DNA from 3 places in the Paenibacillus sp. FSL W8-0186 genome. Region 1 is predicted to be linked to each of the others. Evidence: riboswitches for the same ligand, from Rfam matches in the RefSeq annotation. Region 1 holds a riboswitch; each other region holds the start of a gene.
What was found. Region 1 has a riboswitch for thiamine pyrophosphate ahead of tenA (thiaminase II). Riboswitches for the same ligand answer to the same signal wherever they lie in the genome.
Positions count from the first base shown of each region.

Region 1 (3,292 bases):
CGGGCCGATTTCAGATGTGCGCTCAGCCGCCCGTGAGGCAGCCGCGCCGTAAAAGGCCAGCCCAGCTGTACCCGCCAGCAGCAAATCCTTCTCCACCGCGGCAAAAGCGCCCAGCACCGATGTCAGCAGGCAGCCTGCTCCCGTCACCTGGGTCAGCAGCGCATCCCCGCCGCTAACGATCCGGCACAGGCTCCCGTCCGAGATAACATCCTCCTTGCCTGTAATCGCTACGATCGCATTCAGCTGCCGCGAAGCCCGCAGGCCAAGTCCGGCGTTCTCATTGTCGGCGCCATCCCCGGCGTCAACGCCTTTGATTTCACGCGACTCGCCGATAAGGTTGGCGATTTCCGCCGCATTTCCCCGCACGAGGGAGACCTTCACCTCGCGGAGAATCCGCAGCGCCGATTCCGTGCGGAATGCCGTTGCCCCTGCCCCAACCGGGTCAAGCAGTACCGGTACGCCATGCTCATTCGCCGATTTTCCGGCAATGATCATCGCCTCGACCTGCTCCTTCGTCAACGTGCCGATATTGAGCACGAGCGCCCCGGCGATTTTTGCCATATCGGCCACCTCCTCCGGCGCATACGCCATGACGGGAGATGCACCAAGAGCATATAGCCCGTTTGCTGTAAAATTGGTAACTACTACGTTGGTCATATTATGAATAAGCGGTTTGGTTCTCTGAACCTTTGTAAGAAGTGCTGTTATATCGTTTTCCAGTGTATTCATTATGATCCGCCTCACTTATAATGCGTATTCCGCCGTGTTCATGGACACCGGCCAATCCTGAACGTTATAGGCCATATCCCAGAACATATACTCGAGCTGGCAGCTCAATAGATAGTGCTCGGTCATTTTTTTGCGTTCAAGCTCGGTTGTCATTTCCGCCCACTTGTCCAGACGCTCGGAGAATTTAGCGGTCGTATTCGTCCGCGTCTCATAGAAATGGATCCATTCATAGAATGGATGGGCCTCGGTCGGCTGCACTTCTCTCATCAGCTTCTCCCCGATCTCCAGGTAAGTCCACGGACACGGCAGCAGCACCGCCATAATTTCAGCCAGGCTTCCTTCATGGGCCACGTTCAGCATGTGGCGGATATAGTGATGTGCCCCCGGAGCGAGCGCATAACCCTGCATTTCATCATAGCTGACTCCGGCAACCGCACAGAAGTTATTATGCGGATGAACTTCACTGTTCAGAATAAAAGAGATTTGCTGATTAAACATTTCGATCTCGTCGCGGCTCGAGCATTTGGATATGGCAATGCCATAAATCCGCATATACGCCGTTAAATATTCATGATCCTGCTTGACGTAGTGAATGAGCTGCTCCTTCCGCAAGTCGCCGTTAGCGATTCCTCTCACAAAAGGGTGTTCAAAAATAGCCTGAAAGATACCGTCCGCTTTCTGACGAAGCTCCTGCGTAAAACTCATGGTTCCCCACCTCCGGATATAATGCGAACATGATCAGGAAGCCGTTAGGGACGATGCCGCACATGCAAAAATACCAAAAAGGCCGCTCCATCAATGGAGCGGCCTCATTCAACGCCACCTTTACACGGGCAGCAAGCTGCAATAAGTGTCAGGCATCGGATTCCGACTCCACTTTCCTACGCTAGTACGAACTAGATCAGGTTCAAAGGGTCCAAGATTACGATCTTGTCTCAGCCGCTGCCGGCTCCCCTAGTGGACTTCCTATTCATTTTCACTATTACTGTATCTGTCTTTACAAGTGTTGTCAAATTTTTGGCATTTCATTTTACTTGCCGCAGCATTTTTTGTACTTGAAGCCGCTGCCGCACGGGCATGGTTCGTTGCGGCCGATTTTGGTGACGGACACCTGGCTTTTGTTCAAAGGACTTAGCTGGCGATGCGCCGCTCTCAGCTCCACATTTCCGGAAATCCGGTTCATCTCAGAAGGTGTATGACCTCTGTGCATCCACAGTCTTGTATGGTTGTACACATCGTTCATTAGAGCGATAACCGTATCCGCCTGCTCCATGCTTTGGAATTTCAGGCCTCTTCTCTCGAATTCATGGATCAGCTCTCCCGAAGTCGCTTGCATCGTGCAGGCTAACTGTATATCGTCGATAAGATAGTCGATCATTTCCGCATCACGGGAAATTTCCTTCATGATGTATGCTCTCAGCTTTGTCAGCTGCGGCGTCATCTCGAAGTAATCTTCATCGGCATATTTCAGCAGTTCTTCGCGTTTCGGAATGAAATAAGGCTTGCCTTGTACTTGCGCCAGCAGTTCTTTAAGCTCTCCTTGCGAATCCTCTAGAGACAAATATCCGTCGACGATGAAGCCGTCCTCTATCGTATAATTCTGTTCTCTGCTCGTTAACTCTCCAAGCAGCTCCTTGAACCGTTTCTGATCGAGCTGTTCGCTGTTCTGCGCATTGTAAATTTCAATGACCTTATCCGGTTCGATCACACCGTATAAGTGCGTCATAGCTAATATATACTCATGAACGAGCTGTACACTCGCCCGTTGTTGATGGAATTTTGCGTGATCCAGCTTGGCATAGGCTTCTCTAATCTCGTCCGGCAGGACGACATAAAGCTGACCCTCGCTGAAATAAGTAAATACTAGCCCACGGTTCATTAAATACCAGTAGTGCTCAATTAGAATGAGATTGTTCTGCAGAACAGGTTGACGAAGAAGCGATTCGAACAATTGCCATTCCAGGCCGCCGACAATCAGCAGGGCGGATTGCAGATGCTCCGCATCGGTCATGTATGCTGTTAGCGCTTCTATTAATTCTTGCTTTTTCATCTTGGAACGTCCAGGCAAATTGCAGGCCGAAGCAAGCGATGACAAACGGACCTTCGTCAAATCTTGAAGAATGTCAGGCAGGCTTGTCGTCACTTCCCCGATAATCGCATGCTGGATATTCATTTGTTCAAGCATTTCATTATAATCTTCCAAGTTCAGTTCTCCTCTTTCAATTCCTTGTTTCCTTTGGATTTCCTTTTGCCTCATACCATCATTATACCACCGGATAATTCTCCTATTTCGGGCTCAACTACATATACTACCACATAAATGGCATCTAGGAGAGGGATTCTCAGCAAAATTCATAATTTGGTTGTTAGGTTTACCATCGGCATTGAGATGCATAAACACCAAACGCAGCACATTAAATGGAAATGACGCATCTAATTAAGCATAAGACAACTATTTCTGGAAATTAGATGGATTTTTACACCTTAAATGATGGATTCAGACCATTGCTGGCAATTTCCCTTCTTCTAATGACAAGAAATCCATGTAAATCGAATTTCCCTG
Region 1 covers NZ_CP150207.1:1,419,956-1,423,247, reverse strand. Annotated here, with positions in the region: gene thiM (hydroxyethylthiazole kinase) at 1-729, opposite strand, end outside; gene tenA (thiaminase II) at 745-1,434, opposite strand; TPP riboswitch at 1,591-1,695, opposite strand; gene MKX50_RS06085 (SEC-C metal-binding domain-containing protein) at 1,760-2,932, opposite strand.

Region 2 (3,292 bases), 480 kb from region 1:
CTCCCCTTCGACAATCCGGCCGGAGGAACCGAATTCCCGCTGCCAGAGCAGCCGGCCCTCCAAGGCCAAAATATCCGCTTCATGGTATACCGCATAAAGGCTGCCAGAGTTGGCATATTCAAAGGCTTCTCCTGACATCTGCCTGATCTCCGCTTGCCATGCGGGATACAGCCGCAGGCTGTCCAGGCACAGTCGAAAGAATTCGTCCGGCTCCTCCAGGTTTTCGGAATATGGCGCCAGCATACCTGCGGCTGCTCCCGAGGCTTGACCGCCGCACTTGCCGATTTCCAGCAGAGTTATGTTATGCCCCCGCTTCCGCAATTCAAAGGCGCAGGACAATCCGATAACGCCGCCGCCCATAATAACTATATTCTGCATCATGCTATCGCTCCCAGGCGCCATTTTTCATAGGGCTATTTCAAAATAAACTGTTCCAGGCCACTGCTCGCGGAAGCATACTTCTTCCGGGCAATTCGTCCGGATAAATAAGCTAGCCGTCCCGCCTCTATCGCGTGCTTCATGGCGGCCGCCATCATGACTGGATCCTTCGCCTTGGCCACCGGAGTGTTCATAAGTACCCCGTCTACGCCTAGTTCCATCGCTTTCGTCACGTCACTGGCCGTCCCAAGCCCGGCATCCACGATAACGGGCACGCCCGCTTCTTCTACAATTAGGCCTAAATTGTAAGGATTTAATATGCCGAGCCCCGTGCCGATCGGCGCTGCTCCCGGCATGATCGCAGCTGCCCCGGCTTCTTCCAGCCGGCGGCAGATGACCGGATCGTCCGAAATATAAGGAAGCACCGTAAATCCTTCTTTGACCAGCATTTCCGTCGCCTTAAGCGTCTCAATCGGATCAGGCAGCAGCGTCTTCGCGTCCGCGCTGATCTCAACCTTGATCCAGTCGCTGAGACCGGAGGCTCTGGCAAGCCGCGCAATCCGGACCGCTTCCTCGGCCGTGCTTGCGCCTGATGTGTTCGGCAAATATTGAAAGGCGCCATCCTCGATATGCTGCAATATGGAATCATCCTCTACCGCATCGAGATTAATGCGCCGAATAGCAAACGTGAGCACTTCCGCCCCGGAAGCTTTAATCGCTTCCTTCTGTACGAACGGGTTGGGAAACAGCCCTGTGCCAATAAAGAACCGCGACGACAGCGAGCGGCCGCCGATACGCAATGCATCATCCCGCATCCGCTTAACCCCCTCCCACAAAATGAACCAGCTCGATGACCATCCCTGAAGACACCGTTGTATCCACCCACTGCTCGGGGGTCAAAATCACACCGTCCGCTTCTACGATAACCGGCTTGCCCGTCAAGCCGAAATGGGCGATTACATCCTGAACGGTTCCCGCCTGCAAGCTCTGCATAACACCATTCACCTTCAGCTCAACGCTGTGCGTATTTCCCATGAGCCGTTCCCCCTTGCTCTAATTTGCGAATAAAAGCCTCGCATGTCCCTCTTACGTCCGGATTGCCTACAATTTCGGTCACCGCGCAGATTCGCGTTGCCCCGGCAGCGATCACTTCATCCGCATTGTGCAGCTTGATGCCGCCGATCGCTACGAACGGAATGCGAATTTTCTCAGCTACCTCGCGAACATAGGAAAGCGTTACTGGTGCTGCACCCGCCTTCGTAGCCGTCGGATATACAGGACCAACGCCGATATAGTCCGCTCCCTGCTGTTCTGCCAGCAGCGCCTCCTCGATCGCATGCGTGGAAATGCCGATGATTTTGCCGCCGACCAGCTCCCTGGCCACGGAAAGCGGTGTGTCGCCCTGGCCCAGATGAATGCCGTCCGCATCTACCTCAAGCGCAATATCAATATAGTCGTTGACGATAAAAGGGACATCATACCTGCGGGTCAATTCGCGAAGCCGCTTTGCCTTCTCCAGCACGGCTTCCCGATCGCTGTGCTTGTCCCGAAGCTGCACGATATCTGCACCGCCAAGAATAGCCTCCTCCATCACTTCGGCAAGCTCCCTGCCGGGATGGCTTCTTTCATCGGTAATAGCGTACAAACGAAAATCTCTCATCTGCCAACTCTACCTCCGTTTTGTATTTACCGGCTGCAGGACACAAAAAAGCCATTCGAGAATACACGAATGGCTTTAAATTCGATATGTTCTCTACGCCAGCATTACCTGGATCAGATTAACGGTCCGGAACATCAGGTTCCAATCTCAGCCGGACTTTATCCAGCACCCGCACTCCATATTCAGTTACTTTCACTATAACTTACCTTAATAGCCTTGGCAAGATTATCCGAACGCTCATTTGCGAACGACGGAATAGCCTTTATCCTGCAACAACTGAACGATGCCGTCTTTGCCGGCGAAATGCGCGGCGCCAACCACAATGAAATATTCCGCTTTCTTGTCGCTTTTCAGGTATCCATCGATTTTATCGGCCATAACGATATTCCGGTCTGTCAGCATCGCTTTGTAATACTCCGGATCCTCGATCATGCTCTCGGTGAACTCAAGCAGTTTCTGATCATCCCCTGATTTCCACATATCGGCCATATCGTCCACAAGTTCAGCCGAAACATCGAAGTTGTCCAAGGCGGTATTTAGGTTTTTCTCCTGTAATTCGCTGGAGAACCCGTCGAGCATGCTCAGCTGGGACTCGTAGGTTTCCAGTTCCAACACCGGCAGCTTGCGTTCTATGGCTTTCTGGATGAAATACAGGTCGATTCCGGCAGAGGCTTCATAACCTGACTGCATCGATTTAAGCGTGCTGATGGTACTCTCGACGACCCATGGCTTGAAGACATCAAAGGCGTTTGGCTCCAGGCCGTTCTGCTGCAAAATATCCTGAAGCTTTGCATATGTCTCCTTGGACACATGATCCTTCAAAGTCGTACCGTCCTGATACATTCCCACATCCAAGATCAGCTTCTGATTGGCTTCATCAGCAGCCTTGCTAAGGTCAATTTCTACCCCCAAATAATCCGCTTCGGCAAAAGCATCCTCGAATTCCGAACGCAGCGGATAAAAGCTGTCGTCCGCAATATGCATCGATCCTACCAGATAGACCGTATTACCGCCATGTTTGACTTCCCACATGAAGCCGCGGGCACCTTCTCCCGTTGCTTCGGAGATAAGAAACACTGTGCGGGATTGCTGATCCCAATGCACCTTATAACCTGCCGCTTCGCCGACGATTCTAATCGGCGCGTACGTCTCGCCGTTAATCAGCTCTGTCCTGCTGTTCAGCACAATCTCCTTGCCGTCCATTACGACATGAATCGTACTATCCTGTACATCGCTTAATTGAACATTCATTGC
Region 2 covers NZ_CP150207.1:938,106-941,397, reverse strand. Annotated here, with positions in the region: gene MKX50_RS03955 (FAD-dependent oxidoreductase) at 1-381, opposite strand, end outside; gene MKX50_RS03950 (thiazole synthase) at 414-1,193, opposite strand; gene thiS (sulfur carrier protein ThiS) at 1,198-1,413, opposite strand; gene thiE (thiamine phosphate synthase) at 1,391-2,038, opposite strand; TPP riboswitch at 2,112-2,221, opposite strand; gene MKX50_RS03935 (TraB/GumN family protein) at 2,276-3,292, opposite strand, start outside.
Region 2: another riboswitch for thiamine pyrophosphate. It lies ahead of thiE (thiamine phosphate synthase); the one in region 1 lies ahead of tenA (thiaminase II).

Region 3 (3,292 bases), 2.8 Mb from region 1:
GAAGCTGCCTCCGCTTCATTCTTGGGCTTGCCAAGCACTTGTCCGTCCAAGACGACAATCGTATCGCTGCCGATGATAACGGCTTCGCGCGCTGCTGGCTCAAGCGTTGCCTGAACAGCCTTGGCCTTGCGCAGCGCAAGCTCCATCACGATTTGCTCCGGCTCCCATTGCTCCGGCGTAGTTTCGTCCGCTTCGCTTGGAATCACCGCAAACGGAATATGTAAGGAAGCCAGCAATTCCCGTCTGCGCGGTGAAGTCGAGGCCAATATGACATACTGCGATGATGAAGCTGCAATTTCCAAGTTCGTATGCTCCTTTGCCCGGCTGTCGCCCGAATAAGTTCAGAGCTGTTAACCTCGCCATTTTTTGACACTTTGCACTTCATTATTATAAGGTTAATTGATCGGCAATACAAACATAAAAAAGGCAGGGGCAACTATTTCCAATTCCCTGCCTTTTGATGGTTCATTTACGGCCCTTCTTGGCCTCCGACCAGCTTTTGTTCTGCCAGAATGAACCGCATCACTTCGTTCTGCACTTCCCAGAGCATGGTTTGCTCGCCCTTCTCGTTAAATTCCTCCATCGCCTCAACCGCGCTGTTCATCGCCTTCTCCATCTCCTTTGCTTCAGCCTCTGCGGCTGCCGTCAGCTTGCCTCGAACGTCAGCGGCGCTTTTGGTCCACAGCTGGTGGCTCTCCCTTAGCCGGCCGATTTCCTCCTGACTCTGGCGCCCGGGAGAAGCTTCTCCCAGAAGAGCTGCCGAGGAGGAGCTGAGCATATAGGCGAGATCCGCACTCTGCGCCAAATATTGCTGGAGGGATGCCGCATCCCCTTTATATTCCATCGTAGCCGATTCAGGCAAAGCAATTTCATGCAAAATGAGGTGAACGCCGCCTGTCTTCAGCCTCCCGCTCAGCATTTTAGCTTCCTCACGGTCCGGGGATACTCCGGCATAGACCCGCTTCTCATCCATGGTATCCCGCGCGGCGGCAATTCCCGCGGAGCGCAATTGTTCCTGGGCCAGGGCAACGCCTTCCGCTGTGCTGAACACGCCGTACTGCAGGAAATGATAGCTCTGTGAAGGCAGAACGACCTGTACGAGCGGAACCTGTTCCTCCGTAATGACACCGCCAAGTACGGGAATATCGGCTGCTTCTCCGGCCGCCCCCTGCTTCGGCACGCTAATTCCAGGGATCGGCACCGTCATTTCCTGGTCGAACATGGACAGAACGACGAATCCAAAGAGCGCTCCGGTCACGATCGCGCCGGTCAGCGAGCCGGCAACCTTCCACCAGGAGGTCCGCGTTTTGCGAAAATAATAATCACCGCCGCCTGGCTCGGCATGCTCTGGCAATAGGGCAATCCCTGTTCCTGTATGGTCTGTAAAGGGATCTCCCCAATAATCTATCGTTTCCACCGCACGGTAAGTTATAGGAGTATCCTTCGGTTCTTGTTCTGATCGCTCGGGCGGCTTGTCATGCCCTGAAGCGGGGGCGGTCTCCAGCCGCTGGCGATCTCCAGCCTTCTGTGCACTGTGCGCTTGCTGCCCATGTTCATCGAACCGGAATGTCATCTTTGCCTTGTTCACGATCCGCACGCTCCTTGTCCTCTCTTCTACCGTTACAATATGAATATTTGCGAGAATATAGACCACTTCATTTAAACAAGGCTTTACAATTGAAAGGAACTCTGTATAATGGGAACCATTGACAACCGCATCACGGAAAAATGCACTAGGGGTGCCTTTGCTGGCTGAGAGATCGTTCCCGCTTGAGGAACGGTTAACCCTTTACACCCGATCTAGATCATACTAGCGTGGGGAAGTGCGGGGAAACGATAAATAGCGCTGCGTGCTTGCTTTAAAATGTTTAAGCAGACACAGGCTGTATCGATATAACTGCACTCTTCGGGTGCGGTTTTTTTGTCGTTATCAGCAATAATTCAAATGAACCAGGGGAGGAAAAGCATCATGACCAATTCATTCAACCACAACATTCAAGCCGCGGCCTGCGGCACCAGCCGCATCGTCGGCTGCCGGTTCTCTCTGTTTCCGATGAGCGACCGGTTCGTTCCGATCATTCTTGGAGCGCTGGAGCAGACCGATACGTCCAAGGTCTGGGTTCAAAGCGATGACGTCAGCACCTGCGTGCGCGGCCGCCATGAGCATGTGTTCGACGTAGTGAAATCCATTTTCCTGCAAGCGGCAAAAAGCGGTGAGCATGTCGTTCTTAGCGCAACCTTTTCCGTAGGCTGCCCGGGAGATACGGAAGGAGATGTCTTCATGTCTGAGGACGATGTCCGTTTGAATGAAGGGAACAAAACATCGGTTGATACCGCAGCTCAATTCGCCCTTTACCCGATGGGGGTGGCCCACTACATGGACGTCATTTATGATGCGGTCAAAGCGGCGGAAGCCGAGGGAACGTTCTCCGGCGGAATTCATTACGCCAGCCGCTTGGATGGAACCGCCCAACAGGTGTTTCGTTCGCTCGAAAATGCCTTTGTCACGTCAAGCACCAAGACTTCCCATCTAGTCATGACGGCCACAATCTCCTGCAACAGCCCGTCAGCCAAACCGGAGCATGTGCAGAGGAAGGGGGAATAAGGATGTCAACCTGGAAGCTTCGCGACATTATCGTTCTCAGCTCGCTGTCCGTCGTGTTTGCTGTCGTCTATTTGATTTTCCTGCAGATAGGAAATGTGCTTGTCGGCTTTATGGGTCCGATGGGATATGAGGTCATCTTCGGCATATGGTTTATCGTTTCAATCATTTCGGCCTATATCTTGCGCAAGCCCGGAGCTGCCCTGCTGTCTGAGACAATCGCCGGAACGATCGAGGTGTTGATCGGCAACGTCACCGGCCCGATCCTGATTCTGTCGGCCTTTATTCAAGGCCTCGGAGCGGAAGCGGTATTCGCCGCCGTAAGATACCGTTACTACAACACAGCAGTGCTCATGGGCGCAGGCGTAGGCGCGGCCGTATTCAGCTTTGGCTGGGGCTTCTTTCAATCCGGCTTCGCCGCTTTGTCCACGGGTCTAGTCATCTCGATGTTCATCGTCCGCGTTATCAGCGGTGCAGTGATCGCCGGCCTGCTAGGCAAATGGATATCCGATGCGCTGGCCCGGACAGGCGTATTGAGGAGCTTTCCCATCGGGAAGGCCGCTGCCCAAAGCGCCAATCAACAACGAACCTCGGTGAAGCAGTAATGAATACATTGCTCCCGAATCAAGAAACGATGGATAAACCGATGGTCTTGGAGACAAAAAATTTATCCCTTGCTTTCAGCGAGGA
Region 3 covers NZ_CP150207.1:4,266,500-4,269,791, forward strand. Annotated here, with positions in the region: gene MKX50_RS19070 (Maf family protein) at 1-296, opposite strand, end outside; gene MKX50_RS19075 (SPOR domain-containing protein) at 470-1,588, opposite strand; TPP riboswitch at 1,726-1,839, shown strand; gene MKX50_RS19080 (YkoF family thiamine/hydroxymethylpyrimidine-binding protein) at 1,970-2,605, shown strand; gene MKX50_RS19085 (ECF transporter S component) at 2,608-3,207, shown strand; gene MKX50_RS19090 (energy-coupling factor transporter ATPase) at 3,207-3,292, shown strand, end outside.
Region 3: another riboswitch for thiamine pyrophosphate. It lies ahead of MKX50_RS19080 (YkoF family thiamine/hydroxymethylpyrimidine-binding protein); the one in region 1 lies ahead of tenA (thiaminase II).